Regions from separate parts of the Kitasatospora sp. NPDC101157 genome, predicted to be linked through region 1. Evidence: riboswitches for the same ligand, from Rfam matches in the RefSeq annotation. Region 1 holds a riboswitch; each other region holds the start of a gene.
What was found. A riboswitch is a leader RNA that binds a small molecule or an ion and turns the genes downstream of it on or off. The one in region 1 is predicted to bind cyclic di-AMP.

Region 1 (7,515 bases):
GCAGCCGCCCGGCCCCGGCCCGGCGCAGCGCGGGCGCCATCAGGCCGAGCGGGGCGGCGGCGCCGAACCAGACCGAGTCGCACTTCTCCGCGCGCAGGATCTCGGCGGCCCGCCGGGTGACCCGCGGTGTGGGAACCATCACCTTCGTACGGTCCCGGATCACCGGGAACGGCTGCTCGGCGTCGAAGCGCCGCACCTCGGTGCCGTCCCGCCAGGTCGAGGCGTACACCACGACGCTCCCTGCGGGCTGACGGACGGCCATGTTGTGCACGAAGGCCTGGATGCCTCCCGGGCGGGGCGGGAAGTCATTGGTGACGATCAAGGTTCTGTGCATCAGGCCACGGCTCGCTCGGTCGGGGGGTGCTCGGTGTACCGCTGGGTGATCCGTACGATAGGTCAACACCATGACCCGCCGGGAACGGAACCGCACACGGCAACCGTTTGACCCCCGGGTCAGTCCTAGTACCTAGGCTGCTGCGGACGCGGCGGCCCGGGCGTCCGTCAGTACGACGCCTCCGGTGAGGACGTCGAGACGAACGAGGGAGCGCAGTGGAGTTGGCCCCGGCCACCGAGTCCGGTACTTCGCGCGGCCGCCTCGGCCGCCCGCTCGGGGCGCTCGCCGCCCTCGGGGCGACCTGGGTGGCCACCCGCACCGTACTGGTGCTGCTGATGACCGGCGTGCTGAAGTCGCCCGGCGGCGACGTCACGGCCGACGTCTGGATGATCTACCACGCCTGGTACGGCGTGCTGCAGACCGGCACCTTCCCGTTCGACGACGTGACCTGGCAGTACCCGCCCGGCGCCGCCCTGGTGATCCTGCTGCCGGGCCTGCTGCCCTGGTCGTACCTGACCTCGTTCTGGGTGATCTGCGGCATCGCCGACGCCGCCGCGGCCGCGCTGCTGATCCGCACCGGCCTGCGCAGGGGCCGGGTGCTGACCGGCGCCTGGATGTGGGTGGTCGGCGTGCCGCTGCTCGGCCCGATGATCTACAACCGCTTCGACCTGCTGGTCACCGCGCTCGCCCTGGCCGGCCTGCTCGCGCTGATCCGCCGCCCGGCGGTCGGCGGGCTGCTGCTGGGCCTGGGCGGCATCGTCAAGGTGTGGCCGCTGCTCGGCCTGATCGGCACCCCGTCCGGCCGCCGCACCCGCCGCTCCTGGACGCTGGCCGCGGCCACCGCCGTCTCGGTGGGCTTCCTGCTCGCGGCCGGGATGAACGGCGCCTTCGGCTTCCTCGCCTTCCAGAAGGACCGCGGCATCGAGGTCGAGTCGGTCGGCGCCCTGCCGCTGCACCTGGCCCGGATCGCCGGGGGCTGGAACGGCAGGGTCACCATGAACTACGGCTCCCCCGAGATGCTCGGACCGTGGGTCAGCGTGATCAGCAAGGTGATGATGGCCGGCACCGTGCTGGGCTTCCTCTGGCTGCTGCTGTGGCGCTTCACCGCCCGCCGCCGCAACGCGGCCACCATGTACGACGCGGCGCTGTGCGCGCTGCTGGTGTTCGTGGTGACCAGCCGGGTGATCAGCCCGCAGTACCTGGTCTGGCTGGTCGGCGTGGCGGCGGTCTGCCTGACCGTGCGCGGCACCAGCCAGCGGCCGGTGGCGCTGCTGATCCTGGTCGCCTGCCCGCTCACCCTGCTCGAATTCCCGACCATGTTCACCCAGGTCCTGAACAGCGATCCGCTGGCGATCACCGTGCTGGGCCTGCGCAACCTGCTGCTGCTGACCGCCACCGTGCTCTCCGCCGTCCGGCTCTGGCGCTCCACCCGCGCCGCGGCGCCCCTGCCGCCCACCGTGGTGCTGTCCGAGCCCGCCGCGCTGCCGCCCGCCTCCGCCTACCCCGTCCGCCCGGGCATCGCCTACGAGCAGGACCTGCTGGACGGCATCGACCACCCGGCCGGTCGTTAGGGCCCGCCCGACGAGGGCCGCCCTAGCCGGCTTTCAGCGACTGCACCTCGGCCAGCCAGAGCGTGGTGAACTCGGCCAGTCCGATGCCCAGTTCGGCGCGCAGCAGCCGGTCGGTACGGCGGTCCCGGTCCTCGCCCTGCCCGTCGGCCGCGCCGACCGCCCGGTAGAAGGCGACCAGCCGGTCCGTCCCGTAGCGGCGGGCGATCAGCTCGCAGGCGAGCCAGGCCTGCTCGTAGGCCTGGGCGATGCCGGTGGCGCCGGCGGCGAAGTCCCCGTCGGCGGGCAGGGCGGTCGGCAGCTTCCCGGCGGCGACGTCCCGGGTGAGCTCGGGGGCGATCTGCTGCGGGCGGCGGCCGGACCCGCGGTAGGCGGTCCAGTCGGCGACGCCCTCGGAGAGCCACAGCGGGGTCCAGGCCCGGGTGTCGGCCCGGGTCGCGACATGGGTGGCCTCGTGGGTGACCACCACCTGCCGGCCGAAGTCGCTGAGCCGCCCGAACGCCTCGGGGTTGATCACCACCCGGTCCGCCGGGGTGTGCCAGGGGGCGCCGGGGGCGGCGACGGTGACCGCCGCCATGCCCGTCCAGCCCGCCGGGTCGGCCTCCAGCAGCCGGGCGAACTCCGGCTCGGTGGCGGGCAGTTCGAGCAGCAGCCGACCGGGCCAGCCGCCGCCCCAGACCGCGCTGACGGCCGGCACCGCCTGGTCCCCCACCGCGACCAGCTCGGCCGGGTCGGGCCCTGCGGCCAGGCCCAGCACCAGGCACCGGGTGCCGGGGGCGGTACGGGCGGGGCCGAGGTCCCACAACGCCGGGGGTCCGGCCGTGCCCTCCTCGTGCTCGACCCGCCAGCCGCCCCGGTCCCGGACCAGCTCGATCCGGCGCGGGTACACCGCCGGGTACTCGTCGTACCCGGCGATCCGCACCTCCAGTTCGACGGACGCGGTCAGCCGCTCCGGCCCGTCGGCCGTCGGGGCCGCCGGCCCGGGCGACAGCACCAGGTTGCGGTACGTCGCCCCGGCCCCCGTGAGCCCGGACCAGACGGGCAGCGAGCGCGCCCGCTCCGCCAGCACCGCGGCCACCTCGGTGCGCCGGTCGGCGTCCCGCGCGTCCGGCGCCGCCGCGGGGGCGGCCGGGGGCAGCGACAGCTGGACCAGCCCGCCGGCCGCCAGCAGCAGCGCTCCGCGCCGGGACAGCACGCGGCCGGCCGCGTCTATCGGGTGCGGCTCGGCCGCGCCGGAAGGCGTCGCGCTCAGAGCCGGACCACCCCCGAGACCGGCATCGAGTTGACGCTCTCGTAGCGGACCTTGGCGCCCGGGTAGGGGGCGTGCACCATCACCCCGCCGCCGGCGTACATCCCGACGTGGTGCATGTCCCGGTAGAAGATCACCAGGTCTCCCGGCCGTGCTTCGGAGAGGCTGATCCGCTGCCCGGCGTACGCCTGGGCCTGCGAGGTCCGCGGCAGGGTCACTCCGGCCTGCCGCCAGCTGTAGTACATCAGACCGGAACAGTCGAAGGCACGGGGTCCGGTGGATCCGTAGACGTAGGGCGAGCCGATCATCCGCACCGCGGCGGCCAGCGCGGCCGCTCCGCGCTCGGAGGCGGGCGGGGTGGTTCCGAGGTCCAGCCGGTCGGTGCCGCGGGTGGCGCGCTGCTCGGCCTCCCGGGCGTCCTGGACGGCCATCCTGGCCCGCTCCGCGGCGCCCAGACCGTTCAGCAGCTTCTGCGCCGCGGCCAGCCGCTGCTGGATCTGCTGCTTGTTCTCGGCCAGCGAGCGGCGGGCCTGGTCCAGCTCGGCGAGCTTGGCCGCGGTCTCCGTGCGGCGCTGGTCGAGCCTGCGCTGACGGGTGACCAGCTCGTGCAGGGTCTCCTGCTGCCGCTCGGCGGCCTGGCCGAGGGTACGGGCGCGGGCGAGGTAGGCCTCGGGGTCGCTGGAGAGCATCAGCTGGGCGGTCTGGGCCATCCCGCCGCCCCGGTACTCGGCCCCGGCCACCGTGGCCAGGTCTCCGCGCAGCTGGTTGAGCTGGTCCTGGGCGGCGGCGACCTCGCCCTGCAGGTTCGCGGTCTCGTTCAGGAGCCGCTTCTGCGCCTCCTGAGCGGCGTTGTACTTCTCCGAGGCCTGTTCGGCCTCGTCGTACAGCTGCTCGACCTGCGCCTTGACGTCCTTGCGGTCGGGCTTGTCCGGCGCCCCGGGGGCGGCCTGGGCGCTGCCGCCGGTCGCCACACCCAGGGCCGTGGTGGCGGCAGCGGTCAGTACCAGCGCACGGACGAGCAGTTGGGAACGGCGGTGCACGGGCATGGCGGCAGCGGCTCCAGTCCTGCGGCGCGGCCCCGCGGCCGCGCCCCGGTGGGCGGCCGTCGAGCGGGAGTCCGGTGGCAGACGTTAGCGAGTCCGGGCAAGTGAGTCCAAACCCCTCCCGACCCGAATATTTGACCCTTATTCGGACACCAGAGCGCGTCGCCGGAAAAGCCGCAGGCCCGGCCCTCCGTGGTGGAGGACCGGGCCCGTCGGACCGGGCGGGGATCAGACCCGCACGATGGAAGCCAGCGGCATGTTGGAGACGGCCTCGTAGCGCACCGACGCGCCCGGCTTGGGCGCGTGCAGCACCTGGCCGTTGCCCGCGTAGATGCCGACGTGGTGGGCGTCGCTGTAGAAGATCAGCAGGTCGCCGGGCTGGGCCTGGGAGAGGTCCGTGCCGATCCGGGTACCGGCGCCGGCCTGCTCCTGCGAGGTGCGCGGCAGCGACACGTTGGCCTGGTTGAACGCCCAGACCATCAGGCCGGAGCAGTCGAAGGAGCTGGGGCCGGTGGCGCCCCAGACGTACGGGCTGCCGACCTTGGTGGCGGCGGCGGCCAGCGCGGCGGCACCGTGCGAGCTGCCCGGGGCGATCTTGACCGGCGCGTTCGAGGAGCCCGAGCCGAGGTCGGAGCGGCCGCTGTCACGCGAGGCGCGGTCACCGGAGCCCGACTGGGAGGCCTGCGCGGCGGCGTCCGCCTTGGCCTTGGCGTCGGCGGCGGCCTTCTCCTCGGCCGCCTTGATCGCCTGGCGCTCCTGCTCGGTCAGCGTGTTGAGCAGGTCCTGGGCGGCCTTCAGCTTGTTCTGGACGTCCTCCTTGGACGCCTTCAGCTGCGTGGTCGTGGACTCCAGCTCGGCGAGCTTGCCCTGGGCCTCGGTACGGTCCTGGTCGAGCTTGCGCTGCTGCTCCTGGAGCTGCTTCAGCTGGTTCTTCTGGGTGTCACCGGCCTGGTTCAGCGCCCCGGCCTGGTTGAGGAAGTTGTCCGGGCTGGAGGAGAGCATCAGCTGGACGGTCGGGGATATGCCCCCGTTCCGGTACTGCTCGCCGGCGATCTCGGCGAGGCCGCCCTGCAGGTCGGTCACCTGCGCCTGCTGACGGGCCACCTGGTCCTGCAGGCCGGAGACCTGCTTCTCCAGCTCCTGCTGCTTCTCCTGCGCCGCGTTGTACTTCTCGGTCGCCTGCTCGGCCTGCTCGTTGAGCTGGTCGACCTGCTCCTTGACCTGCTCCTTGGTCGGCTGCGGGTCGGCGTGCGCGCCGGTCTGCGCGGAGAGGGCGACGGCCGCGGCGGCGAAACCGGTCAGGATCGAGACACGAGCGCGGCTGGCTGGCTTGGGACGACGATGGGACGCCACGAAGGCGGACTCCTTCTTCCTACCTCCGCCTACCGGGTGAGCTGACGGGTTCGGGCCGGAAGCATGCCCTACGACGCCTCACGGCCTCACCAACGGCCGACCTGGCGCCGATTCACCCCGGAGGAACGTGGTTCCCCGGCTCCGCTCCGCAGCGCCCCCGACCACTGGGCTCCCCTGTCGGGCAGTCGCTTCGACCTGCCCCGCTGTTTCGCGAACTCGACGGAAACCACCGCCGCCACCCAGGCTGGGTGATCGACAGTGCGGTGGTTCGGGGCACGACCCTAGTAACTGAACCGTGATCCGTTCAAATCCTTGTCAGAAAAAAGACGGAAGATTACCCATGTTCTCTTGTGAAAATGACTGATCGTGATCGCCGCTGTACGCAAAGCTGATCAACACTCATCGGTTGGCCGGTAGCGGGCAAAACCCGAAGCGCCACCCCCGATCGGGAGGTGGCGCGTATCACAGGGCCGGAGTCGGGCCCCGAGGAGGGTGTCGGGCCGTCAGACCCGGCGGATCGTGTTGATCGGCATCGCGTCGGCCTTCATCACCTTCACCACGTCACCGGTGTGCGGCGCGTGGACCACCATGCCGTTGCCGATGTACATCCCGACGTGGTGCCGGTCGCTGCCGTAGATCACCAGGTCGCCCGGCTGGGCCTGGTCCAGCGAGGGCACCCGGGTGCCGACGTCGCCCTGCTCCTGCGAGGTGCGCGGCAGCGAGACGCCGGCCTGGGCGTACGACCAGAGCATCAGGCCCGAGCAGTCGAAGGTGCTCGGCCCGGTGGCGCCCCACACGTACGGCGAGCCCTGCTTGCTCATCGCCTTGGCCACGGCCACGGCCGCGTAGCCGCTGGCCGGCGGCAGGCTGCTGAGGTCGACCCGGGCCGCGCCGCGCGAGGCGCGGTCGTCCTGCTGCTGCTGGGCCTTCAGCGCGGCCCGCTCGGTGGCGCTGAGCGAGTTCAGCAGGTCCTGCGCGGCCTTCAGCTTCTGGTTGACGTCCGACTTGGCCTGGTTGAGGTCCTTGGTGGTGGAGTCCAGCGAGGCCAGCACGGCGGCCGCCTCGGCCTTCTCCTGGTCCAGCCGGCGCTGCTGGTCGAGCAGCCCCTTGAGCGCCTCGGTCTGGCTCTGGCTGGCCTGCTGGACGCTCGACGCCTTGTCCAGGTAGCCGGACGGGTCGGAGGAGAGCATCAGCTGGACGGACGGGTCGATGCCCCCGGTGCGGTACTGCTCGCCCGCGACCTGGGCCAGCCCGGTCTGCAGCTGGCTCATCTGGTCCTGACTGCGGGCCACCTGGTCCTGCAGCTGGTCGGCCTGCTTGCGGAGCTGGTCGGCCCGCTCCTTGGCGCCGTTGTACTTCTCCGCCGCCTGCTCCTGCTCCTGCTGGAGCTGGTCGATCTGCGCCTTGACGTCGGACGTGTTCGGCTGCGGCGCGGCGTGCGCGGCCACCTGGGCGGAGAGGGCGACCGCGGTCGCAGCGGCAGCGGTGAGCACGGAGACCCGCGCGCGGCTCGGCTGCTTGGGACGGCGGTGGGAGGCCAAGTGACCGGCTCCTTCTTCCAATGGACTCACCTGTTCGGGTGAGGTTCCGGAAAATAGGTTTGACGCCAGACCCTAGTGAAGATCTATCCGTTTTGCCACTCCCCCGAAGGCGTGAACTCCGCTTCCCACGCCGGCTTCACCGGATCCGCACACCACCACGGAAAGCGCCCGAAAAGGGCACTGACCAGGGGTCACGGCCACCGGCCCGGATCAGGGACGGGCGAGCCGGTTCAGCAGCAGCACCGAGGCCACCGGGCGCGCACCCGCCTTCCGCACGCCCTCCGCGACCTCCCGGTCGGTGGACACCACCACCACCGGACGGCCCTGCGGCTCGGCCCGGACCAGACGGCGGATCAGCTCGTCCGCGGTCTCCCCGGTCCGGCTGAACCGTACCCGCACCCCGCGCGGCGGCGCCATGATGACCGGC
Region 2 (7,515 bases), on a different contig from region 1:
CCGAACTGGAGCAGGTCGCCGCCCAGGGCTGGGCGCAGGACCACGCGGAGCACGAGGCCTTCATCAACTGCGTCGCCGCCCCGATCCGGGACGCCACCGGCCGGGTCGTCGCCGCCGCCTCCATCTCCGTCCCCGACGTCCTCCTCCCGTACGAGCAGGTGCTGGACCTCCTCCCGCAGCTGCTCGCCACCACCCGCGCCGTCTCGGCCGACTGCGGCCGTCCGGACCACATCTGACGAACAGTCATCGACCGACAAGGAGCTCCATGTCCCGCGCGCCCTCCGACAAGACCGAGATCCGCACCGACGGCGCCCCCGCGCCCGCCTGGATGTTCTCCCAGGGCGTCCGGAAGGGCCCGATCCTGCAGGTCTCCGGCCAGGGCCCGCAGGACCCGGCGACCGGCGAGTACCTCCACCGCGGCGACGTGAAGGCGCAGACCCGCCGCACCCTGGAGAACGTCAAGGCCATCGTCGAGGCGGGCGGCGCCACCGTCGAGGACGTGGTGATGTTCCGCGTCTACCTCACCGAGCGCGCCCACTTCCCGCTGATGAACGAGGCCTACACCGAGTTCATCGAGGAGAACATCGCGCCGGGCGGGGTGAAGCCCTGCCGGACCACCGTCTTCGTCGAACTCCCCCAGGAGCCCATGCTGGTGGAGATCGACGCCCAGGCCGTCGTCGCCTGAGCCGCCATCGGCACCCCCGAGGGCCCGGGACGCCCCCACGGCGCCCGGGCCCCACTTGCCACACCCCAACCCGGACATTAGGTTAGGCTCACCTAACTACGAGGAGGTCCGTCCATGAGCCTGCATAACGGCGAAGCCGAGGTGCCCGAGCCCACCACCGCCGACCGGGTCCACAGCCTGCTCAGCGCGACCTCCTCACTCACCGTCCGCGCCCTCGGCGAGCACCACGACCTGGACACCCCGGTCTCCGTCCACGGCTCCCGCCTGCGCCTGCGCGCCCCACTGGACGCCCCGCTCACCGCGGCCGCCGCCGGCGCCACCGACGGCCTGGCCGTCGTCCTCGACGTCACCGACGTCTCTCCCGTCGCCGTCCGCGACCGCATCCGCGCCCGGCTCACCCTGGCCGGCCGGCTGCACCTGGCCCACCTCGCCGACGACGGCCTGAGCGTCCACCTGCGGGTGGACGTCGCCCACGCCGTCCTCGCCACCCCGTACGGCACCAACGCGCTCACCGCCGCCGACCTCGCCCTCGCCACCCCGGACCCGCTGGCCCGCCACGAGGCCGCACTGCTCACCCACCTGGCCGACGACCACGCCGACGCCCTCGACCTGCTGGCCGGGCTCCTCGACCCGGCCCTGCTCACCCACCGCCCCGCCGTGCGCCCGCTCGCCCTGGACCGCCACGGCCTGGTGCTGCGCCTGGACCACTCGCACGGCCACCGCGACGTCCGCCTGGTCTTCCCCGAACCCGCCTGCGACACCGAGGACTTCGGCCACCGGATGCACGAGCTCCTCACCGCCGCCCAGCACGGCCTGCCGGCCCACCGGGGCTAGGTCCAGCGGCGCCAGGCCCACCGGGGCCAGGCCACAGCGGCGCGCGGGAACCGCCGGGGCAGGCCCTCGGTCGCCCTCCGCCGCGTCGTCCAGCACGATCCTCCCCGTACATCGCGCTCGACTCGAAGCCCGCCGGCGCAGCCACCCCGCCTTCGGCCGGTCCACGTCCCCCGTCCCGGCCCACTCCCCGGCGCCATGCGGAGCAGTCCTCCAGGAGAAGCGAATCCGCCCGCAGGAAGCAGCCCGAGTCGACGCACGTTCGGAGCACCGAACGCCAGCCGGTACCGAGAACGGCAAATGGTCGGCCCGGCTGCAGGGGAGATCTCCCCTGCAGCCGGGCCGACCGTGGGCGTGTCCCGCGCCCATGTCCACTACCGCGGCGATCGTCCGGTCGAGCGGTCACCCGACATGACCATCCCGGAGGACCGTTTCGCCCCCGCGACAGCGGTGGTTCCTGAAACCCTGCTGGGTCAGAGCGCGACGCCGTGCGCCCGCAGGTAGGTGACCGGGTTGATGTCCGAGCCGTACTCCGGACCGGTGCGGATCTCGAAGTGCAGGTGCGGGCCGGTCACGTTGCCGGTCGCGCCGGAGAGGCCCAGCTGCTGGCCGACGGTGACGTTCTGACCGATCTTCACGCCGATCACCGAGAGGTGCGCGTACTGCGCGTACTTGCCGTCGGCGAGCTTGATCTCAACCTCGTTGCCGTAGGCGCCGCCGTTGCCGGCCTTCACCACGACACCGTTGGCGACGGCGCGCAGCGGGGTGCCGGTGGAGGCGACGAAGTCCTGGCCGGTGTGGTGGCCGGAGGCCCACATCGAGCCGGCCACGCCGTAGGCCTCACCCAGCACCGGGTTGGCGAGCGGGGCGACGTAGCCGGCGGTGGCGGCGACAGGGGCCGCGGTGACGGCCTGGGCCGGGGCGGCGACCTGAACCTGGGTCTGCAGCTGGGCGCCCGGCTTGGCGGCCTCGGTCTGGACCTGCAGCTGGGTGTCCGCGGCGGCGGAGTCCTGGGTGGCCGACGCGGACGGCTTCGCCGGCGCGGCGGGCTTCGCGGCGTCAGCGGCGTCAGCGGCGTCAGCGGCACCCGGGGCCCCGGCGGCCTGGCCCACGAGGGCGAGCTGCTGGCCGGGGAAGATCAGGTTCGGGTCGGCGCCGACCACCGAGCGGTTCCGCTCGTACAGCGCGTGCCAGCCGCCGTCGACATTCTTGACGTCGGCGATCTCCGAGAGGGTGTCCCCGCTGACGACGCGGTAGCTCTCGTGGGCGATGGCCGAGGCGGCCGAGGCGGGAGCGGCGTGCGAAGCGGCCGGGGCGGTGTTCGCCTGGGCGCTCATCGCGGTCACCAGCGGCAGGACGAAGGAGACACCGGTGACAGCGGTGGCGATGCCGATGCGGGCGGCACGGGGCAGGGCGATACGACGAGCCTGTGCAGGCATGGAACTTTCCTCTCCGACGCCTGCGAGGTGAGCTGTCGGGTTCGGGCTGGAGTTGCCCGGCCGCATGCGCGGCTTCACCCCGAGCCGGTCCTGGACGTCCGCGCTCCGAAAAGCGCGAACTCCGGTCCGGCGACTTACCTGTGGGTCCCCCGCTCCTGCCGTACAGAGTTCAGTTCGAACCACCGGGCAGCGGCAGGACTCGGCGTTCCACCCGGCGGATCCGTCCGGACTGGCCGGGCGGTCGCTGAACTAAAACCCATCCGTTCGGGTGAAGCAATGTCGATCTCTTGAAGCGGCAACCAATCCTTGACAGGCGGTGACCCTCCGAATGATCCGCTGTACCGTACGTGCACAATCCATTCACCCGGCGCCACTGATCCACGACCCTGCGCCGATCGCCGGACCCCAGCGCGACCTTCCGTTCACGCACCGTCGCCGACCGACACGCCTCCCGGTGACCCTTGTCACGTGCGCCCCACCGGGCGCAGGATCGGGCCGTGACCACCTCCGAAGCCGGCTCCCTCCGCCTGGGCACCGCGCAGGGACGCTGGGTACTGCTCGCGACGGTGCTCGGCTCCAGCATGGCGATGCTCGACGGCACCGTGGTGAACGTCGCCCTGCCCCGGATCGGCACCGACCTCGGCGCCTCCCTCGCCTCCCTGCAATGGACCCTGAACGCCTATCTGCTCACCCTGGCCGGCCTGATCCTGCTCGGCGGCGCCCTCGGCGACCGCTACGGGCGGCGCAAGGTCTTCCTGATCGGCGTGGTCTGGTTCGCGGCCGCCTCCGCGGCGTGCGCCGCCGCCCCGACCATCCACGTGCTGATCGCCGCCCGCGCCGTCCAGGGCATCGGCGGCGCACTGCTCACCCCGGGCTCGCTCGCCATGCTCCAGGCCGTCTTCCACCCTGACGACCGCTCGGCCGCGGTGGGCCTGTGGTCCGGCCTGGGCGGGGTGTCGGCCGCCATCGGCCCCTTCCTCGGCGGCTGGCTGGTGGACGGGCCCGGCTGGCGCTGGATCTTCCTGCTGAACCTGCCGCTGGCCGCCGCGGTGATCGCCGTCACCTCCCGGTACGTGCCGGAGAGCCGGGACGAGTCCGCCACCGGCCGCTTCGACGTGCCCGGCGCCCTGCTCGCCGCGCTCGCCCTCGGCGCGATCACCTACGCGCTCACCGCCGCCGGGGAGGGACTGTCCCCCGGCGTCTGGGTCAGCGGCGCGCTCGGCCTGCTGCTCGCCGCCGCGTTCGTGGCCGTCGAGCGGCGGGCGCCCGATCCGATGCTGCCGCTCGGGCTGTTCTCCTCCCGGCTGTTCACCGCCGTGAACCTGGTCACCCTGTGCGTCTACGCGGCGTTCAGCGGCGTCTTCTTCCTCCTGGTGGTGCAGTTGCAGATCGTCTCCGGCTTCTCGCCGCTGGTCTCCGGCTTCGCCCTGGTGCCCATCACACTGCTGATGCTCACCCTGTCCGCGCGCGCCGGGCGCCTCGGCAAGCGCATCGGCCCGCGCATCCCGCTCACCGTCGGCCCGATGCTCTGCGCCGCCGGGGTGCTGCTCATGCTGCGCATCGGTCCCGGCTCCTCCTACTGGGCGGACGTGCTGCCCGCGGTCGCGGTGATGGGCTCCGGGATGACCCTGCTGGTCGCACCGCTGACCGCCACCGTGCTGGCCGCCGTCGACGTGCGGCACGCGGGCATCGCCAGCGGCGTCAACAACGCCGCCGCCCGGGCGGCCGGCCTGCTCGCGGTGGCAGCCCTCCCGGCGATGGCCGGGCTGAGCGGCGACGCCTACCGGGTGCCCTCCGCGGTGGACTCCGCCTTCCACACCGCGATGCTGATCTGCGCGGGCCTGCTGGTCGGCGGCGGGCTGATCGCCTCCGTCACCGTCCGGGGCAACGTGCTCGCGCCCGCGGAGCAGCCGGTGGCCGAGCCGAGCTGCGACTGGCCGTGCTCCACCACCACCCCGCCGTTCGACCCCGGTCACTCCCGGACGCCCGAGGGCCCCGCCACCGGAACGGCGGCAGGGCCCTCGTCGGAGAACTGAGGCTCCGTCAGACAGCTGACATGCCGTCAGAGGATGTCGGCGGGAGCGTACTTGGCCGCCTCGGGGTAGGCCGCCGCGACGGCCTCCACCTGGCGGACGACCTCGGCGACCTGCGCCCCGGCCGCCCCGGTGAAGGACAGCTTGTCGGCCAGCAGCGCGTCCAGCGCGGCCCGGTCCAGCGGGATGCGCTCGTCGGCGGCCAGGCGGTCCAGGAGCTCGTTCTCCCGGGCGCCCGCGCGCATCGCCAGTGCGGAGGCGACGGCGTGCTCCTTGATGACCTCGTGGGCGGTCTCCCGGCCGACGCCCGCGCGCACCGCGCCCATCAGCACCTTGGTGGTGGCCAGGAACGGCAGGTAGCGGTCCAGCTCGGCCTCGACCACGGCCGGGAAGGCGCCGAACTCGTCCAGGACGGTCAGGAAGGTCTCCAGCAGGCCGTCGAAGGCGAAGAAGGCGTCCGGCAGCGCGACCCGGCGCACCACCGAGCAGGAGACGTCGCCCTCGTTCCACTGGTCGCCGGCCAGCTCGCCGGTCATCGAGGCGTAGCCGCGAAGGATGACGGCCAGGCCGTTGACGCGCTCGCAGGAGCGGGTGTTCATCTTGTGCGGCATCGCGGAGGAGCCGACCTGGCCCTCCTTGAAGCCCTCCGTCACCAGCTCGTGGCCGGCCATCAGACGGATGGTCTTGGCCAGGCTGGACGGCGCGGCGGCCAGCTGGACGAGGGCGGTCAGCACCTCGAAGTCCAGCGAGCGGGGGTAGACCTGGCCCACGCTGGTCAGCACGTTGTCGAAGCCGAGGTGCGCGGCGACCCGGCGCTCCAGCTCGGCCAGCTTGTCGGTGTCGCCGCCGAGCAGGTCCAGCATGTCCTGGGCGGTGCCGACCGGGCCCTTGATCCCGCGCAGCGGGTAGCGGGCGATCAGCTCCTCCAGGCGGCGGAAGGCGACCAGCAGCTCGTCGGCGATCGACGCGAAGCGCTTGCCCAGGGTGGTGGCCTGCGCGGCCACGTTGTGCGAGCGGCCGGCCATGACCAGCTCGGAGTGCTGGGCGGCCAGGTCGGCCAGACGCACCAGGACGGCGACGGTACGGTCCCGGACGTGCTCCAGGGACTGGCGGATCTGCAGCTGCTCGACGTTCTCGGTCAGATCCCGGGAGGTCATCCCCTTGTGGATCTGCTCGTGGCCGGCGAGGTCGCTGAACTCCTCGATCCGGGCCTTCACGTCGTGGCGGGTGACCCGCTCACGGGCGGCGATCGAGCCGAGGTCGACCTGGTCGATCACCCGCTCGTAGTCGGCGACGGCGTTCGCGGGCACCTCGACACCGAGGTCCTGCTGGGCCTTCAGGACGGCGAGCCACAGGTGGCGCTCAAGGACCACCTTGTGCTCGGGGGACCACAGCTGGGCCAGGGTCGCCGAGGCGTACCGGGAGGCCAGGACATTGGGGATCTGGGGCTTCGCGCTCACGCTTCGCAAGCCTAACAGCCGAGGTCACGCCGAACGTCGGCGGATGGGCTACGCTGGGGCGGTTCGACACCCGTCGGAATGAACTCTACAAACTCCTCACCGCAAGGGTACCACACCGATGAACGGAACTCCAGCGGAACCCACCGAACCGGCCCGGCCCGCCCACTCCGCGGACCCGGCGCTCGCCGAGGCCCTGCGCGCCGAACAGGCCCACCTCGACCGGCTCTACACCCACCTGGACGCCGCCCGCGAACGGGCCCACCGCACCACCGCCCGCGCCCACGGCGGCGCATCCGCCGGCGGCACCCACCAGGCCCGGCTGGAGCGCGAGGTCCGCGCCCACGAGGCCGCCCGCCACGCCGCCCGGCTCGACGCGGTGGAACGCGGCCTCTGCTTCGGCCGCCTCGACGAACGCGACGGCACCGTCCACTACATCGGGCGCACCGGCCTGACCGACGAGGCCCACGAACCCCTGCTGCTCGACTGGCGCGCCCCCGCCGCCCACCCCTTCTACACCGCGACCCCCGCCCGCCCGGGCGCCGTGCTGCGCCGCCGCCACCTGCACACCGAGGGCCGCACCCTCACCGGCCTGGACGACGAGGCGCTCGACCTCGCCGGGCTGGACGAGTCGGGCCGCCGCACCCTGGTCGGCGAGGCCGCTCTGCTCGCCGCCCTCGCCCGCGAGCGCACCGGCCGGATGGGCACCGCCGTCGCCACCATCCAGGCCGAGCAGGACCGGGTGATCCGCTCCCCGCTGCCCGGCGCACTGGTCGTCCAGGGCGGCCCCGGGACGGGCAAGACCCTCGCCGCCCTGCACCGCGCCGCCTACCTGCTGTTCACCCACCGGGCCGCCCTGGAGCGCCGCGGCGTGCTGGTCATCGGCCCCACCACGGGCTTCCTGCGCTACATCGAGGAGGTGCTGCCCGCCCTCGGCGAGACCGAGGTGGTGCTGCGCACCGTCGGCGAACTGTTCCCCGACGTCACCACGAGCCGCACCGACGCGCCCGCCACCGCCGTCGCCAAGGGCGGCCCGTGGATGACCGAGGTGCTCCGACGGGCCGTCGCCG
Region 3 (7,515 bases), on a different contig from region 1:
CGTGCGCAGGGCGCGTGGCCTGCTGTCGCGCTCGGGTGCCACGGCGATGGTGAAACCGGCCGGCCGGAACACCTTGTCGTCCAGGGTCTGCCAGTCCCAGTGCTCGGCGCGCAGCAGCACCGGGGTCTCCTGCGCCGTCCCGGACACCACGAGGAGCACCGACCCGCCCTTGGACCCGAGCACCGGGTGGGCGGTGGCGGCGGTCGGCCGGACCGAGGCGGCCCGGCCCCGGCGATCGGTGACGGTCAGCCGGCCGTCGGCGTAACGGACCCGTTGGCGGCGCGACCGCTGCCGGCTGGACAGGCCGAGCCACGCCACGGCCGACCCGGCCACCAGCACGACGATGAGCGCGCCCGGCAGGGCGCCGACGCCGTCCAGGGCGGCCCGCATGACCACCCGGCCCGCGGCCAGCAGCAGGATGAGGCCGACCACCGGACCTGCGACGACCAGCCGCCGGTAGGTCTGCCGTAACGGGAGAGGACGCAATTCCAGTTCAGGCGAGGATTCTTGAGTCATCGACACCCCTTTCACGAGGGATCAGGATGCCGGTCCCAAACGTTTGGGTCAATGGGAAGGCCAAAGGTTTGGGTTGCCCGGACGGCAGCGCCGAACAGGGGGTTCGACATCGAAGCTCGCTCTCGGCCCAGCCACACCGACGGCTGTGGCTGATACGCGCCCTTCCGGATCCGGCGCACGCCCACCTCGAAGCGCCAAGGTCAGTATCTGCCGGACCCACCGGCCTTCGTCTGTTGGCTGGGCGCCAACTGCCAGACCGATCTGATCGCCGCGGCCCGGGCGGTGCTCGCCGACCCCACCACGGCTGTCGGCGCACAGGTGCGTGTGCTCAGTCTGGTACACGTGAATGGCTCACATCTCGGGGCGGGGGGACCCCGGCGATCCGCCGTAAACGGATGAATCACAAGTTGAAGAGGATGCGTGCCTGCCCGCAGGGCGGTCCTGATCCTCCGGCCGCCTCCGTCCCACGGGCCGGGTGCCCGCGGGACGGAGGCGGCCGACCCGCCCGGACGGGGTCGGTCCGGCCTCGGCCTACGTCCGTGACGGACGGGTCAGTTGGAGAAGTCCTGGGTGAGCCAGACGGTTCCACTGGCATCCCGGTGGACGGCGATGCCGATGTGGGTGAATGCGCTGCTGAGGATGTTCTTGCGGTGGCCGTCGTCCGGCGGCGTCTCGTTCAGCATGTCCTGGGTCAGGCTGACCGCCAGGGCGGCGATGTCCTGGGCCGAGCTGGAGACCCCGCTGCCGTAGCCTATGTTCTCCCCGACGGCGTTCCACTGGACGCCCGCAGCCGTCTCCCGTGCCCCCAACTCGGCCTCGCCCGGGCACTGGTGGGACATGCCGCAGCCGCCGGCCATCGCCTGGTTGTGGGCCTCGGCGCTGCTGGTCAGCCCCGACGTGATGGTGTAGGCGGGCAGACCCTGCGCGGCCCGCGCCCGGTTGATCAGATTGAGGACCTGCTGCACGGCGTCCGAGTTCGAACCGGTCTGCGCGGCCGGGGTGGCGGGTGGGGCCGCGGGGGCGGGGGCGTGCGTGACCGGGGCGGACGGGGACGACGGCGCGGACGTGTGGGATGCCGGGGCCGGGGTCGGAGCAGAGGGCCAGGCCGGATGGAAGCCCTGGGACTCGCCGCCGGGGCGCGCGGCCGCGGATTCCGGGGCGTGGGAGGCCGGGGCGGACGGCGACGGCGAGGCGTGCGAGGCGTCGGGCGTGGCCGGAGCGGCGGGTGGACCGGCCTGGTGGCGGTGCTGATAGTCGGAGTCGCTCTGGTGCCGGTGCTGATGGTGCTCCTGCCAGCCGGCGTGGCTCGCCTGCGTGTGGGAGCCGGGCGCGGCGGAGGCTCCGCTCGCGCTCAGCAGCGGCAGCATGAGGCCGGCGCCGGCGATCCCGGCGGTGGCGGCCAGACGCTGGGTGTGTCTCCGGCGCGCACGGCGATGCCGGCCGGTACCTGAAATCAGCATGGGGCGTCCCTCTGCGACGCCTGCGAGGTGAGCTGTCGGGTTCGGGCCGTGAGGTAGCCCGGCCGCACGTAGCGGCTTCACCCCTAGCCACACCCATCTCGTCCGTGAACGGGCCGAGCAGGGCGCGGCGAACTACCTGGTTCCCCCGCTCCTGCCCGGTGCACTGCTCGACGTCCGGCCGACCGGTGGACAGGACTCGGCGTCCCGGCGGCAGGGTCCGCAGGTGCGGACAGCCTGAACGCTAGGCAGACCGACCCCGAATACACAAGTTCGTATCATGCAGATCACATGGACATCCGACGAAGAACTGACGGAATACCATATTGGCTGATTTAACATCGCATAAGTGTCCTAATCGGACAATTCTCCTGACCGTCGATGCCGGCTGCGACGGCCGCCGTTCCGGGAAGTGCTGGGGCGCAGTCGGGCGAGGTCGCCCGCCGGGCCACGGTCTTCCCGGGTTCGCGTTGACACGGCCCGCATGGACGGCTGCGCGGCGTTCCTTCGGTCTCCGCCTCGTGCACGGCAACTCGGACCCTGGTCCGTCCAGGTCGGTGGGCGAGCGCCCGGAGCCGGGTGGAGCGGCGTTTGAGCCGATCAGCGGCCGGGCCCTGGACCGGGGCGGAGCCGCCGGCCAGATGCGGCACCCGGGGTCCGTCGGAGCGCGTTGGAGTATGCACGGGCAGCGGCGGCGGGTTGGTTCTCCGCCGCCGCAGAAGACTTCCGGACCTGTCTCAGCCGTAACGGCGGCGGGGTGCAGATCAGGCCGTGCCTGTCGCGCAAGCGGTTTCGAGAGCGATGAGGCGGTGGGCGAGGGTGCGCGCCGGGCCGGTGAGGCCCTTGAGGATCTCCCGGGCGTAGGGGCTCCGAGGGTGGTGGGCGAGATCCTGGACGGCGCTCCAGAGTTCCGCGATGCCGGCCAGGCTGTGCTGGACGTGGCGGATGGCGTCGTGGCGCTGGGCGAGGTACTGCTCGGCCATCTGGTGGGCGCGGCGCCAGTCGACATCGCCCGCTTCGACGGTCCGGGCGAAGGCCGGCGTGGTGTCGCCGTCGGCGAGGCGGATGGCGTCGATCTCCTCGACGCGCCGGCGGAGGTGTTCCTCCTCCTGTCGGGAGTCGAGGGCCGCGGTGGCGTCGGTGACGGCGAGGTGGCCGGCGATGACCTGCTCGGCGAGGTCGGGGGCGTGCCGTCGCAGTCGTGCGTGCTGGGCGAGGAGGGCCTTGGCGTCAGCCTTGCGTCTGCGGACGGCGGTGTAGGCGGCGTTGAGGGCGAGGGTGCCGATGCGGACCTGTTCGGCGAGGTCGGGGGCGTGTTCGAGCACGGTGGTGGCGATGGACAGCCGGGTGACGTTGATGCCGCAGCGGGCGGTGTCGGACGGGAGCGAGCCCGGGGACAGTGAGCGTGCCATCGCGGCGATCATGGCGTGCTGGCTCGCGGTGGTGTTCGGGTGGTGGCGGTTGGCGGACACGATCAGGCAGACCGGATCGTCGCCCTGATAGGTGGTGAAGCGGGGTTCGACATCGGCCAGTTCGCAGGCGGCGAGTCGTCCGCGGCCGTCCAGGAGGACGCCGTCGGCGTCCAGGATGACGGGCTCGGTCAGGCCGTTGCTCTCGATGTCCTGGGCGAGGTCGAGGAGTTCGTCGGGGCCGAGCATCGGGAACAGAGCGGTAACGGGGTGGACCTTCACAGTGGGATCTCCTTGATCGGGATGGGTACCGGGGCAGAAGACGCCACAAAGGGGCATATGGTTCAGCGGCCGCGCCCGTCGGCCTGATCGGGCGCGGCGGCGTCGGTGGCGTGCCGGCTGCCCTGCCGGACTCGCGGGTGATGATGTCGTCCCAGTCGAGCCTGCCGATGAGCAGCGCGACCGATCCTGTCTCGGCGGCCATGGCCGGCCGCACCGACGACGCACAGTCCGTCAGGGCGGACGTGGACGGCGTGGCGGCCCCGCAAAATGGCCCGTTCTCTACGGCTTCAAGACACCGGAGGGAACGGGCCCTGCCCCGTACCAGGACGGCGCCGAGACGGCCTGGCCGGTAGCCTGCGGGCATGTCCGTCAACATCGATCTTCACTTCACCGTGTCCAAGCTCGCCGACGCCCCGCAGGCCGAGGCGGTCTCCTCGGCCGTCGGTGACCTGCTGCGCGACGAGGGTTTCGAGGACCAGATCAGCTACGGCCCGGTCGTCGACAACGGTGTGCACTACGTCAGCGGCGAGGCCAGGTACCCGATCATCATCAGCGGATTCGGGCGCTGGCAGCCGTACTTCGAGACCTCCTTCGCCGCCGCCGTGGCCGAGGTCGCCCCGGACGCCGAGACCTCCATCACCTGGGGCTACCCGGACGAGGAGTACTGACCGCCGCTCCCAGGACTGCCGTCCGGTGCGAGCCACCCGCCTCGCGCCGCCACGGCGGCGTGGCCCGAGCAGGCCACCGGCAGCTCGGACACCCCGTACGTGACATGTCGGTGCGGTATCACCGGGTGCCCGCCGCTGCCGACGGCGGCTGGCACCCGCGGCTGGTCAGCGGGCGCGGACAGCCGGGGATCGTCCGCCCACAACAGACTCCCCGTCCGCTCGTGCCGCGACGACGCCGGATCTTTGCCGAAGAACCTCGGCGCCCAGGTGAGGAGGCGGTGCGGCGTTCACCCACCGCCTCCTCACCGGAGTGCGGCCCCTCTTACCCGGCCGCTCCGACCAGCGCGCGCGGGGCCTGGGTCAGGGCGGAGGGCGGTGCGCCCTTCTTCGGGTCCGTCGGGGCCGGCGTCTGGGCCGGGGCCGACGGCTTTGGTGCGATCACGCAGTTGGACTTGCCGGATTCCGCTTCGCCGTTGATGGCGGTGACGCAGAATTCGTAGTTCCAGACGCCGGGGACGAGGTAGGCGATGCCCCGGCTGGTCTCGTTGGTGACGTACTCGTCGGCCTTGAACCCGCTGCCGTCGTGCTTGGACCCGCTGTCGTCGTTGACGTTGCGGATCCAGACGCGGTAACCGGCGGCCCACAGGGACCCGTTCCATGACAGCTGGACGGTAGTGGCGTCGGTGGAGGTGACCTTCAGACCGGTGGGTGCCGGAGGTGTGCCGGCTCCGACGGTGACGGATCGGGCGACGCCCGGCATGCCGCCACCGGCGGCGTTCCAGGTGGCGACCGCGACGAGGTAGTGATGGCCCTCCCTCAGCCCGTCGATGTGCGCCGAATTCCCCCTGACCGCGGTGCTGTTGAGGAACGCGCCGGGGGTGTCCCTGTCCCAGGTGATGATCTCGTACCGGTCGATCGTGTCGGTGTACGGGCCGGTCGCCGCGTCCCAGGACACGTCGACGCCGGTGGCGGTGGCCCGGGTGACGATTCCCTTGGGGGCCGCGGCGGTTTCCGGGTGTGCGACACCACCGACCGTGTGGGACCACTCGGACTTCCCGTCCTCACCGTTGTCGGTACGGACCTGGTATTCCCACTCCCACCCGTCGAGGGTCCAGGTGGTGTCGAAGCGGGCCGCTTTGACCGGTGTCTCGTCCCAGGTGCCGGAGCCCTTGATCCGGTGCCGGACGGTGTATCCGCGGGCGCCGAAGACCGGCTCCCAGTTCAGGGTGATGCCGCTCGGGCCGGAGCTGACCTCGACCGTGTCCGGCGCGAGCGTCGGCCGGTCGGGGACATGCGCGGGAATGTCGATCAGTTGGCTGCCGAGACCGTAGCTGTCGTGCAAGGTGCGCACGAACGCCTGGGCGATCTGGTACTCGCCCAGGGCGTTGGGGTGCAGCCCGTCGTAGCCGGCAGGGCAGTCATGCGTGTCGCAGCTGTAGTTGCCGGCCCAGTCGACCAGGGCAACGCGGGACTTGTCGTTGTTCCACGACGGGATCGCGGCCGCGAGCATGCTGTTGTACTTGGTGGTGTTGACGGGCAGGTCGTCCCGGCCGCCGATGGACGTCCGCTGGGGAACGTTGGCCAGGGCGAAGTTGAGGTCCGGTTTGGCGGCGCGGGCCTGGTCGACCAGCGTCCGCATACTGTCCAGCGTGCCTTCCGGGCCGCTGACGAACCAGCCCATGTCGTTGAAGCCGAGCCCGACCAGGAGCAGGTCGGGCTGGTACTTCGCCACCTGCTCGGCGATCAGCGTTTTGTCCTGCGCCGCCTGCCGGCCCCAGACCGAGAAGTGGTGGGAGTCGAAGTCCTTCGCGACCCCGGGGGCATACGCGCCCGAGGTGACGGGAACGCTCTGAGCCGGTGGCGGGGCTTCCCCCTGCAACGGCGGCACGGGCGGGGGCTTGGGGGATTCCTGAGGACGGGTTCCCTGGTACGGACCGACGAAGTCGACGTCGATGTGCTCCTTCTTGAACCATTCCCAAAGGCGGTAGCGCCAGGTCCAGTCACCTTCGTAGCCCTGGCTCATCGAATCGCCCACCACCATCACCTTCAGTGGCAACTTCCCGTCGCCGGCTCGTGGTTCCGGGACCCAGTCCATGACGAGGGCCCAGCGGATGGCGTCCTGGAACGCCTCGGCGATCTTCTTGTTGCCGGAGTCGTTCGGCGTCAGGCCGTCACCGGACAGGTCCTCGGTGGTCATGGCGTCGGTGTCGGCCAGGACGACGTGCCGTCCCGCGCTCTGCCAGGCGCCGACCATCTTGCGGATCTCGTCGTTGTAGGCGGTGATCCGGTCCTGGACGGCGGGGTCGGTGGCGGGACCCAGGGTGGCGAGTGCCACGACCGTGCCCGGGTTGTCCTTCTCGATCTGGTCGACCAGGTCCTTCAGCCGCTGCGCGGCGCCGTCCTGCTTGCCGTCCCGCATGTCGTACGTGCCGGCCTGCAGCGTCACGATGTTGGGCCGGTACTTCGGCAGGGCGGTTGTGGACCGCTTGGCGATGGCGCTGATCTGCTCGCCGGGAGCGCCCTCGTAGGAGGGGTCTCCCTTCTGCCCCGTCGAGCCGGAGCCGACGAAGTCCACCGGTACGTCCCGCTTTTGGGAGACGAGCGAGATCAGGGCCAAGAGCGAGCCGGCCAGGGTGGCGCCGTAGCCGATCTTCTCGCCGGTGCCGATGGTCGAGTCGCCCAGCGGCATCACCTTCAGCTCCGGCGGTTCCGCCGCCGCGCGCATGCCGTTCCACATCACGGGGTAGTGGTCGCTGCTGCCTGCGTCCATACGGCTCGCGGTGACGTTGCCGACGTTGTCGTCGGAACTGACGAAGTAGTCCAGTTCGCCGCCCCTCTGGTGGGTGGCACGTCGGGAACGGTAGACGCGGGCGCCGATCGGGAAGGTGCCGCGGCGTTGCAGCGTTATCGGGTCGACGTTGAAATCGCCGCCGGCCGTCCAGCGGTACTGCGCGCCCCAGGAGTGGACGGAGTCGCGGATCGCCGTCAGCAGGGTGTTGGAGTCGCCGCCGCCGCCCGACAGGCCGTGCACGTTGAAGTACCAGTCGTCTCCGAACCGGACGCCCAGCGCGGCCCGGCCCCGCTCCAGCGGGTTGGTGACGACGCGTACCTCGTCGGGCTGGTCATTGGTGATGGTCGCCAGGTTCACCCGGCCACCTTGGCCCCGACCGCCGTAGTCGTCGG

Region 2: linked by a shared signal. The riboswitch ahead of ACIRVF_RS32955 (peptidoglycan DD-metalloendopeptidase family protein) and the one ahead of ACIRVF_RS10005 (NlpC/P60 family protein) in region 1 are both predicted to bind cyclic di-AMP.
Region 3: linked by a shared signal. The riboswitch ahead of ACIRVF_RS22150 (CAP domain-containing protein) and the one ahead of ACIRVF_RS10005 (NlpC/P60 family protein) in region 1 are both predicted to bind cyclic di-AMP.

Annotation. Positions count from the first base shown of each region.
Region 1 covers NZ_JBIWPL010000004.1:57,322-64,836, forward strand. Annotated here, with positions in the region: gene ACIRVF_RS09985 (glycosyltransferase family 4 protein) at 1-334, opposite strand, end outside; gene ACIRVF_RS09990 (glycosyltransferase 87 family protein) at 550-1,905, shown strand; gene ACIRVF_RS09995 (hypothetical protein) at 1,928-3,097, opposite strand; gene ACIRVF_RS10000 (NlpC/P60 family protein) at 3,151-4,197, opposite strand; gene ACIRVF_RS10005 (NlpC/P60 family protein) at 4,423-5,547, opposite strand; cyclic di-AMP (ydaO/yuaA leader) riboswitch at 5,558-5,711, opposite strand; gene ACIRVF_RS10010 (NlpC/P60 family protein) at 6,051-7,088, opposite strand; gene ACIRVF_RS10015 (NYN domain-containing protein) at 7,299-7,515, opposite strand, start outside.
Region 2 covers NZ_JBIWPL010000023.1:35,615-43,129, reverse strand. Annotated here, with positions in the region: gene ACIRVF_RS32970 (IclR family transcriptional regulator) at 1-236, shown strand, start outside; gene ACIRVF_RS32965 (RidA family protein) at 266-685, shown strand; gene ACIRVF_RS32960 (DUF2470 domain-containing protein) at 800-1,519, shown strand; gene ACIRVF_RS32955 (peptidoglycan DD-metalloendopeptidase family protein) at 1,990-2,955, opposite strand; cyclic di-AMP (ydaO/yuaA leader) riboswitch at 2,958-3,140, opposite strand; gene ACIRVF_RS32950 (MFS transporter) at 3,537-4,991, shown strand; gene purB (adenylosuccinate lyase) at 5,018-6,457, opposite strand; gene ACIRVF_RS32940 (HelD family protein) at 6,567-7,515, shown strand, end outside.
Region 3 covers NZ_JBIWPL010000011.1:19,877-27,391, forward strand. Annotated here, with positions in the region: gene ACIRVF_RS22145 (hypothetical protein) at 1-516, opposite strand, end outside; gene ACIRVF_RS22150 (CAP domain-containing protein) at 1,068-1,976, opposite strand; cyclic di-AMP (ydaO/yuaA leader) riboswitch at 1,979-2,147, opposite strand; gene ACIRVF_RS22155 (hypothetical protein) at 2,738-3,664, opposite strand; gene ACIRVF_RS22160 (hypothetical protein) at 4,027-4,332, shown strand; gene ACIRVF_RS22165 (SGNH/GDSL hydrolase family protein) at 4,655-7,515, opposite strand, start outside.